One region of the Azospira sp. I09 genome, then DNA from elsewhere that is predicted to be linked to it. Evidence: riboswitches for the same ligand, from Rfam matches in the RefSeq annotation. Region 1 holds a riboswitch; each other region holds the start of a gene.
What was found. A riboswitch is a leader RNA that binds a small molecule or an ion and turns the genes downstream of it on or off. The one in region 1 is predicted to bind cobalamin.
Positions count from the first base shown of each region.

Region 2: linked by a shared signal. The riboswitch ahead of AZSP09_RS06665 (ribonucleoside-diphosphate reductase subunit alpha) and the one ahead of AZSP09_RS01975 (energy-coupling factor ABC transporter permease) in region 1 are both predicted to bind cobalamin.
Region 3: linked by a shared signal. The riboswitch ahead of AZSP09_RS13750 (TonB-dependent receptor) and the one ahead of AZSP09_RS01975 (energy-coupling factor ABC transporter permease) in region 1 are both predicted to bind cobalamin.
Region 4: linked by a shared signal. The riboswitch ahead of AZSP09_RS17910 (acyl-CoA thioesterase) and the one ahead of AZSP09_RS01975 (energy-coupling factor ABC transporter permease) in region 1 are both predicted to bind cobalamin.

Region 1 covers NZ_AP021844.1:420,003-422,192, reverse strand. Annotated here, with positions in the region: gene AZSP09_RS20205 (acyl-CoA thioesterase) at 1-21, opposite strand, end outside; cobalamin riboswitch at 189-405, opposite strand; cobalamin riboswitch at 475-688, shown strand; gene AZSP09_RS01975 (energy-coupling factor ABC transporter permease) at 825-1,502, shown strand; gene AZSP09_RS01970 (energy-coupling factor ABC transporter substrate-binding protein) at 1,499-1,870, shown strand; gene cbiQ (cobalt ECF transporter T component CbiQ) at 1,864-2,190, shown strand, end outside.
Region 2 covers NZ_AP021844.1:1,431,742-1,433,931, reverse strand. Annotated here, with positions in the region: gene AZSP09_RS06665 (ribonucleoside-diphosphate reductase subunit alpha) at 1-1,196, opposite strand, end outside; cobalamin riboswitch at 1,326-1,576, opposite strand; gene AZSP09_RS06660 (hypothetical protein) at 1,773-2,162, opposite strand; gene ilvB (acetolactate synthase large subunit) at 2,181-2,190, shown strand, end outside.
Region 3 covers NZ_AP021844.1:2,941,346-2,943,535, forward strand. Annotated here, with positions in the region: gene AZSP09_RS13750 (TonB-dependent receptor) at 1-845, opposite strand, end outside; cobalamin riboswitch at 844-1,054, opposite strand; gene AZSP09_RS13755 (hypothetical protein) at 1,197-1,400, shown strand; gene AZSP09_RS13760 (cell division protein ZapA) at 1,397-1,726, shown strand; RNA gene ssrS (6S RNA) at 1,764-1,943, shown strand; gene AZSP09_RS13770 (EVE domain-containing protein) at 2,030-2,190, shown strand, end outside.
Region 4 covers NZ_AP021845.1:52,080-54,269, reverse strand. Annotated here, with positions in the region: gene AZSP09_RS17915 (ribonucleoside-diphosphate reductase subunit alpha) at 1-496, opposite strand, end outside; gene AZSP09_RS17910 (acyl-CoA thioesterase) at 522-1,328, opposite strand; cobalamin riboswitch at 1,448-1,648, opposite strand; cobalamin riboswitch at 1,825-2,032, shown strand; gene AZSP09_RS17905 (TonB-dependent receptor domain-containing protein) at 2,141-2,190, shown strand, end outside.

The sequences.
Region 1 (2,190 bases):
TTCCATTGCTTCCATGCGCATGCGCAACTCCTTGGATGAAGCGGAGCGGGAGCATCGGAGAAGGGCGAACACCCCGGGCCGCGGCAAAGCGGCTCGGAGCGGCAGGCAGCCGAGAGCGGACAACGATGACAGTCAGGGAATGCGCGCATTTACCTTCCTCAGGGGACACCCCGCCCCAACTAGGATTGATATGAAGTAATGCCGCGGCAGGTCTCCTGACTTGCGGGTCGTCACGTTGCGCCAGCCTTCCCGGCAGTATCGCCAGTGGCAAAGAGTGGAGCGCAACGCTCGCCGCCTACAGTTGCGGGGGCAGTTCCGGACTGGAGTCGGGGCGTCGCCGCCCTGTCTCGCACCGGATTCCCTTTTCATCCCCTGGAGGGGGGAACCGAAGCGGGGCCAGTCTAACCCGCCCCGACCGATTCGCCAAACGCCGCGCCTGGCGCGGCGGATTGCCCAGCCCGGGGGGAGTGGGCTATCATCCGCCCCGATTCAGGTGCCGTGCCTCGCGCTCTGCGGGGACGGTGAAACGGGAAGCCGGTGACTCCAGGGACCACCCAGGACAGTCCGGCGCAGCCCCCGCTGCTGTAAGCCAGACGACGCTGCCTCACGCCACTGTGGTTCATCACGGGAAGGCCGGCAGGGAAGGATGAAGGCAAGCCAGAAGACCGGCCTGACATCACAAGTTGCACCATTCCCCGGGGTGACGGGAACGGTTCTGGTGATTTGCCGCCTCCTCGCTGTTCCATCCGCCGCGGCCCTTTATCCGACCTGCCACAACTCCCCCGCCTGGTGCGCCACCGTCATGCTCGCCGAGGGAGAGACTCATGCACATCATGGAAGGCTTCCTGCCCATCGAACACGCCGTGGGCTGGAGCGTCGCCGCCGCCCCCTTCGTCGCCTGGGGCATCCGTTCCGTGAACCGCCGCATCCGCGAAAATCCCGAGCAGCGCATGCTGCTGGGAGTGGCCGCCGCCTTCACCTTCGTCCTCTCGGCCCTGAAGCTGCCCTCGGTCACCGGCAGCTGTTCCCACCCCACCGGCACCGGCCTGGGCGCCGTGCTCTTCGGTCCTGCCGCCATGGCCCCCATCGGCGCCGTGGTGCTGCTGTTCCAGGCCCTGCTGCTGGCCCACGGCGGCCTCACCACCCTGGGCGCAAACATCTTCTCCATGGCCGTGGTGGGACCCTTCGCCGCCTACGGCATCTTCGCCCTGGCCCGCCGCCTCAAGGCATCCCTGGCGGTGAGCGTGTTCCTCGCCGCCAGCCTGGCGGACCTGCTCACCTACGTCACCACCTCGGTGCAACTGGCCTGGGCCTTCCCCGATCCGGTGGGCGGCTTTGGCGCCTCCTTCCTCAAGTTCGCCGGCATCTTCGCCCTCACCCAGATTCCCCTGGCCATCAGCGAGGGCCTGCTCACCGTGGTCATCTGCAACGCCCTGGCCCGCTTCAACCCGCAGGAACTGCAGGACCTGGGCGTGGCCCCGGCGCCGGAGGTGCGGGCATGAAGCGCCACCAGAACCTGCTGCTGCTCATCGCCGTGGTGCTGCTGGCGGCCCTGCCCCTGTGGCTGGTGGAACGGCCCCTGGGGCCGGACGGCCAGCCGGCGGAAATCTTCGGCGGCGCCGACGGCGAGGCCCAGGCCCTCATCACCCGCATCGCCCCGGACTACCAGCCCTGGTTCCAGCCCCTGCTGGAGCCGGCCAGCGGCGAGATCGCCTCCCTTCTCTTCGCCCTGCAGGCGGCCCTCGGCGCCGGCTTCATCGGCTATTACCTGGGCTGCGCCCGCACCCGGGAAAAGCTGCGCCGGGAACAACGACGCGGTGAAGCGGCAGCCCGGTGCGAAGACAAGGACCAGGAAGGGCCGGCGTGCTGATCGAGCAGTCGGCCTACGCCAACCGCTGGCGCGGCGTGGCGCCCCAGGCCAAGGGCCTCTTCGCCCTGGGCGGGGTGACGGCCGCCTTCGTCGCCGCCGCCACCCCGGCCGCCGGGCTCGGCGTGGCCGCCCTGCTGGCGGCCGTGACCATCGGCGGCGCCCGGGTATCGCCCCTGCTCTATCTGCGGGTGGCGGCCCCGGCCCTCTTCTTCCTCGCCATCAGCGCCCTCTCCCTGGCCATCTCCGTGGATGGGGGCGGCCTGCAGGCCACCGCCGCCGGCACCCACCAGGCCGCCGTGGTGGCGACCCGCTCCCTGGGC
Region 2 (2,190 bases), 1.0 Mb from region 1:
CCGCCGGCGTACTTCTGCAGCAGGGCGTTTTCCTTGATGGACTGGTAAATGCCTTCCAGGTCGTCGGAGACGGTGGTGAGGTAGCAGGAGGAGAGCTGGGAATGCCGGGTGCCGCTGTTGAACAGGGTCGGCGTGCTGCTCATGAAGTCGAAGGAGGAGAGCAGGTTGTAGAACTCGATGGCCCGGGCTTCCCGGTCGATCTCGTTGAGGGCCAGGCCCATGGCCACGCGCATGAAGAAGGTCTGGGGCAGCTCGATGCGGCGCTCGTCCACGTGCAGGAAGTAGCGGTCGTAGAGGGTCTGCAGGCCCAGGTAGTCGAACTGCAGGTCCCGCTCGGCCTTGAGGGCGGCGGCCAGGCGTTCCAGGTCATAGTCCTTGAGGCGGGCATCCAGCAGCTCGGCGTCCACGCCGGTGCGGATGAGGCCGGGGAAGGCTTCGGCGTAGCGGGCGGCCATGGCCTCCTGGCTGGCTTCCTCGCCCAGCACTTCGACGCGCACGCTGCTCAGCAGCAGGCGGGCGGCCACCTTGCTGTAGCCCGGTTCCCGCTCGATCAGGGTGCGGGCGGCCAGCACCAGGGACTGGCGCACGGCGGCCAGGGGCACGCCGTCGTAGAGGTTGTGCAGGGCCTGCTCCAGCACCGTTTCGGCAGCCACATCGGCCAGGCCCTGGCAGGCTTCCCGGCATTGCTGCAGCAGGGCGGCCCGGTCCAGGGGGAAGCGGCGGTCGCCGTCCACCACGTGCAGCAGGGGGCCTGCGGCAGCGGGGGCGGCCGCCGCCTGGGCGGCCCGTTCGGCGGCCCGCTTTTCCCGGTACAGCACGTAGGCCCGGGCCACGTCGTGCTCGCCGGAGCGCATCAGGGCCAGCTCCACCTGGTCCTGGATGTCTTCGATATGCACCGTGCCGCCGCCGGGCAGGCGCCGGGTGAGGGCCTGGACCACGATGGCGGTGAGGCGGGAGACCAGATCCCGCAGGCGGGCCGAAGCGGCGCCCTGGCTGCCGTGCACGGCCAGGAAGGCCTTGTTCATGGCGACGGAGATTTTCTCCGCATTGAAGGGCACCACCGAACCGTTGCGGCGGATGACCTCGAAGGACTGGGCCCGGCCGGCCAGATCGGCGGCGTTGGGCAGACTGTCGTCCAGATTGTCGGAGGGCAGGTGGGATGACGCTTGGTGGGTGGCGAAGAGGCCGGTTTGCATCGTGGAACTCCCGTTATCAACGGAACGGGGGCCCAGGGCGGCGGGATTGCCGAGGCGCCGGCGGGGACGCCCATGGCGGCCGACAGCGGACAATCCCGATCCACCGGGGGGCACCCCGCCCCTGGTCAGACTGAAAAATTGGCGACGGCAGGTTTCCTGGCTCACGGGTCCTGGCCCGATGCCCGCCTTCCCGGTGGAACTGCCTCCCAGTGGCACGCGTGGACATCGAACTCGCCGTTTACAGTTGCGGGGGCAGCTCCGGCATGGGCGGAAAGTTCGCTGCGGATTCGCGGGGAATCCGTCTGATCCCGACTTCCTTGATCGCCGCACCGGATTCCCATTTGTCCCAAAATCGGGGAACCGTCGCGGAGGAGACTTTACCCCAGCCCTCAAGCGGAGGGCAAGGGGTTGGACACTACAGGTAGTAGTACGAGAGTAATAGACAACTACATATAGTGTATTTGGCGACAGGGTCTTTTCCACAGCCGGGAGCATTTTGCCCAGAAAACGGGCAGAGTGTTTAATCCCCAGTAATACTGTGGCTTTTCGCCGACTGTCCCGGAACGGCCCACAGACTTATCCACAGAAACTGTGAATTTCCTGTTGCATGCCCCACCGGAATTTCTGCATAATCGTCGGATCGTTTTTGCCGGAGCAGTGGCAAAAAAATTTTTTACCGGCAGATTTTTTTCCGCCTTCAACCGCGAATCCTTTATCAGCCCCATGCACAACTTCGCCGACTTCGACCGCTGCAACACGCTGCCCTCCCGGGCCGGCGCGGGCGCGTCCGTCATTGGCGTAGTAGGCGCTGTAGTACGCGTAGTCGTAGTAGTACGCGCGTGCGCCGCTGGGATGAGCGAAGTCCGGTAAAGAAACCAACCGAATTCCACAAAACCCCCGCCGGCGCGACAGCCCGGCGGGGGTTTTGTTTTTGGGCCCTCCGACCGGCAAGCCAAACCGGATCACGCAAGGAGAAGCCCTGCCATGAATGCCC
Region 3 (2,190 bases), 1.2 Mb from region 1:
TGGGATAGTGCGTTGGGGTAGCGAGTGTCGATGTAGGTACTGGAGACATCGACGTTCAGCCATAGATCACGCAGAGGACGTACCTTCAGCGCAGCTCGTTCATTGCGCATTTCGGAGGAATCCTTATGGCCGCTGATATCCGCCTGACTATATCCGCCATGCTTGCTGTGGTCGGCGCTGGCGGAAATGCTGTAGTTCTCGCCTTGCGTGCCAGCAGCAGTGTTCAGCCCTAGCGCGCCGTCGGTACCGGTATAGGCGCCGATAGAGATACCTGAATAGGGGCGGGTATGAATCTGGATCGTACCTGCCATGGCGCCATCCCCGTTGAGAACGGAACCGCTCCCTTTGGTGATTTCAATACGGTCGATGGCGGATAAGGGAATGGCGCCCAGCAGTTGGGGCACCATGTCGATATTGTTCAGGCGCTGTCCGTCGAGGCTGACGGCAATATTCTGGTAGCCGTTCTCGCTGCCGTAGCCGCGCATGTCGAGCATGGGGGTAAAACGGTTGCCAAAGCTGGGGGCAACATTTACCGAGCTATGCTGGGCTAGGTAGTCGAAAAGGGTTTGGGCCCCGGAGCGGTCAATCATCGGCCGGGTGTGTATTTCGGCAGCGTAGGCGGCGTCTGCCTCAGCATAAGCAACGCGGGTTGCTGTTACCTTAATGGTTTCCAGTTCCGTGCTTTGGGCGTGGGTGTGGGCGGTGAACAGCAGGCCGAGGGAGGCTGCAGAAAGGGAAATGCATGGTTTCATGAGGTGAGACTCCTCGTATCCGGCGAGCGTCCCCGCAATGCCGGAAGGTGGCGAAGGAAGTGAGCTGATGGTGGTCGGGCCGATCCGGCTCACTCGGTATTCCGTTCAGGCCGGTATCCGGGCTCGGAAGTCTTGATCCATCGCCTTCCCGGGGGTGACCCAGTGGCATCGTGATGGACCCGCACTTCCTTACCGTTGCGGGGGCAGCACAGGCATTGCGCCGCTGCTGGCGGCGCGCACCTGTTTCCCGTTTAACCGCGGAGGAGGACTCCTCCCGCGGCACCTGACGCGGAGCGTTGTCCCTGGTGGAACAACGGGGGCGGATGGTACTCCATACCTGCCTGTATGGCGAGGCCGGCGCCTGGGCGCTTCGGCATAAAACACATTCAAAATATGGTCTTAGTCCTTGACCTTGCGTGTTTTTGGCCTCTATAGTTCGCGCCTATGACTAAGCAATTGGATGCCCTCGAGGGCAAGGTGGCGCAGGTGGTCAACCTCTGCCACAGCCTGCGGGCCGAGAACCAGGAACTGCGCGCCCGACTGGCCAGCGCGGAAGACGAGCGCCTGCGTCTGGTCGAGCGCATGGAGGCGGCCCGTGTCCGCCTCGAGGCGCTGGCCGAGCAGTTGCCGGAGGAGGGCAAGGCATGAGCGGCAATTTCATCGACGTGGCCATCCTCGGCCGCGAATACCGGGTGGCCTGTCCGCCCGGCGAACAGGAAGCGCTGCTGGCTGCCGTCGCCTATGTGGACCGCAAGATGCAGGACATCGCAGCCAAGAGTAAGACTGCTGCCGCCGAGCGCGTGGCGGTCATGGCGGCCCTGAATATCGCCCACGAACTGCTTTCCGCCGGGAAGGCGGAGAGCCCCGCAGAAAATCCTGAAACCCCCGTTGACGGCTCTGACTTTCAGCGTAGAATCGGAGCCATGGAAACACAGTTGGACGCGGCCCTCCAAGGCCAGGAACCCTTGTTCTGAAGCCTTCTTGGCCGCACCAGAAAAAGTTTCCGCCGATTGTCCCCTGCGGTGTTCGTCAAGGCCATATATTCCTTGAACCAATGCTAATTGGCATCGGCCGCGAACCACTCATCCGCTGTTGTGAGCGCCCTTCGTCGGGTGCACCTGATGCGGACGGCAAGCGACCACTCTGAACTCAGGTTCAGGATGCCGGCCTAACGGCACAGGCGGGGGCCTAATACAGCAGCGCGGTGCGAGCAATCCACCGCGCTGTTTCCTTTTGTGGCCCCTCTTTTCCCCTGTTCGCCCATGGCTTACTGGCTGATGAAATCCGAGCCGGACGAAGTGTCCATCGACGACCTGGCCCGTCTCGGCCGGGTGCCCTGGTTCGGCGTGCGCAACTACCAGGCCCGCAATTTCATGCGCGATGCCATGAAGCTGGGCGACGGCGTGCTCTTCTACCATTCCGGCTGTGCCGTGCCGGG
Region 4 (2,190 bases), on a different replicon from region 1:
CGAGAATCAGTTGCGCGGAAATCTCGCCGGAGATGCCAGCACAAGCGGCTTCGCAGATTTTGAGCAAGGCTGCGGTGTCGAGTGGGCGGCGTTCGCCATGAATCATGACGTGCAGCGTTATTCCGTGCGCCTCAGCGAGTTGTGAGGACTGCTCTGCCCGCTCGGTCGCCCGCCGTTCCCGGTAAAGCACATAGGCGCGAGCCACGTCGTGTTCGCCGGAACGCATCAGCGCCAGTTCGACCTGATCCTGGATGTCCTCGATATGCACGGAGCCGCCGTCGGGTAGGCGACGGGTGAGAGAGCGGAGCACCGTATCGGTAAGTTGGGTCACCACTTCGCGCACCCGAGACGACACTGCGCTTTGGCTGCCTTCAACTGCCAGGAAGGCCTTAGTGAGGGCGACGGTAATTTTTTCCGGGTCGAAGGGAACGACGGCGCCGTTGCGGCGAATGACTTGCAGGGCTGCAATGGAAAAATCGAATTTGTCTCGGTCCATGGTTACGTCCTTAGGAGGGGAATTGCTAGAAAGAGGTTGAAGATTCCGGGGGTAAGGGAATTGGGTGGCCATCGTCATCGACGGCAACGAAGACGAAGTCGGTGCGGGTGCATAGGCGCTGCTCACCGGCCTGCGGGCATTCGGCGGTCATGGCGGTGGAAACCGTCAGCGAGGTCCGTCCGATCGCCGTGACGCGGGCCGTGGTTTCGACGATGTCCCCGACGCGCGCTGGCGCCACAAAATCGAGCGTCTTGCTCGACGCCATCACGACGGACTGCCGTGCCCGGCGGCTAGCGGCCACAAGTGCGGCCTTGCCCAGCCAGTCCAACGCGAAACCGCCGTGCAGAATGCCGCGATGATCGGTTTGTCCTGGAAACACGATTTCGACGACGCGAACAACACGAGGATCATCATCGGACTGAAGTAGCCGCACCGGCTCGGCAACCGCATCGCCTTCCTGCCCGACCATCACGAAACGACCGGATAGGCAGGAGGTGCGTTTCCCCGTCAGCATGTCTTCGGCCACCAGTTCGGCCTCGATCTCCACAGACCGGCGTCCGGCTTTAACGATTTTTCCGTCAACCTCGGCCAAGTGCCCGACGGGCACAGGTGCGCGAAAATCTGTTTCTGAGAGTGCCGCCGTCACCACTGTTCGTCGGAGAAAGCGGCTGGCCATGACAAAGGCAAACTTGTCCATCATGGCCAGCGCAGCCCCGCCAAAAAGCGTACCGTGGTGGTTCGCCTGGCCAGGAAAAACAACGTCAACGAGCCTGAACAGGCCGGAGAGTTGGGAAACGTCGTCTGCTACAGGAAGGGGGGTTTCGCTTGCCAACTGCCATCTCCGCTGTGACGAGCGGGGATGGCATACCCTGGCCCTAGAGCCAAGACAGCAGCGACAGTTTGCGGAACACGCATGTTCAACCTCACGTCAGGGACACCCCGCCCCAATTGAAAAAAAGACATATCGGGGCAGGTCTCCTGACTCTCGGGTCATCGCGCTTCTCCAGCCTTCCCGGAAAACCCAGTGGCATCGTTTGGCGAAGCGCTCGCCGATTACAGTTGCGGGGGCAGTCCCGGGTTTCCAGCCATCGGCCGGGCACCGGGTTCCCTTTTTAATCCCTCGTAGGGGAACCTTCGATGCTTGAAAGTCTAGTTTTTGGGGAATGCTCTGTCAAGGGGTATCTACTATATCTAGTCAACAAAAATTAGATTGGCACTACATATAGTATGTTGTGAACTTTGGCTTTAAGTGACTCCAAGCATGACCACGTACTCCTTCGCTCATTAACAGGAGCAGTGGGAGTTGGCGGCGGCAGGCTGTAATAATGTATAATTGATCCGTTTCAGGTGCTGCGGCCAACGTTCGTTGGTCGCGGTTAAACGGGAAAGCGGTGCGTCTCCTTGCGAGACTAACCCGCTGCTGCCCCCGCAACGGTAAGCGAGTGCGGGCGCGCCACAATGCCACTGGGTTCATCCTGGGAAGGCGGCGCGTCAAGACTTGCGAGCCCGGAGACCGGCCTGCGACAACAAGCGAAAGTGCTACGGGGAGGTGGCACCGGCTGTTGTTGTGGCCTGTTATTTCCCCTCGCACTGTTTATTCATATACGCCGGCATGCGGGGACGCCTGTCGGAGAGGGGAAAACAATGCATACCCGCCTAAAGCCTCTGGCAGCGTTGCTGCCGCTATTGTTTGT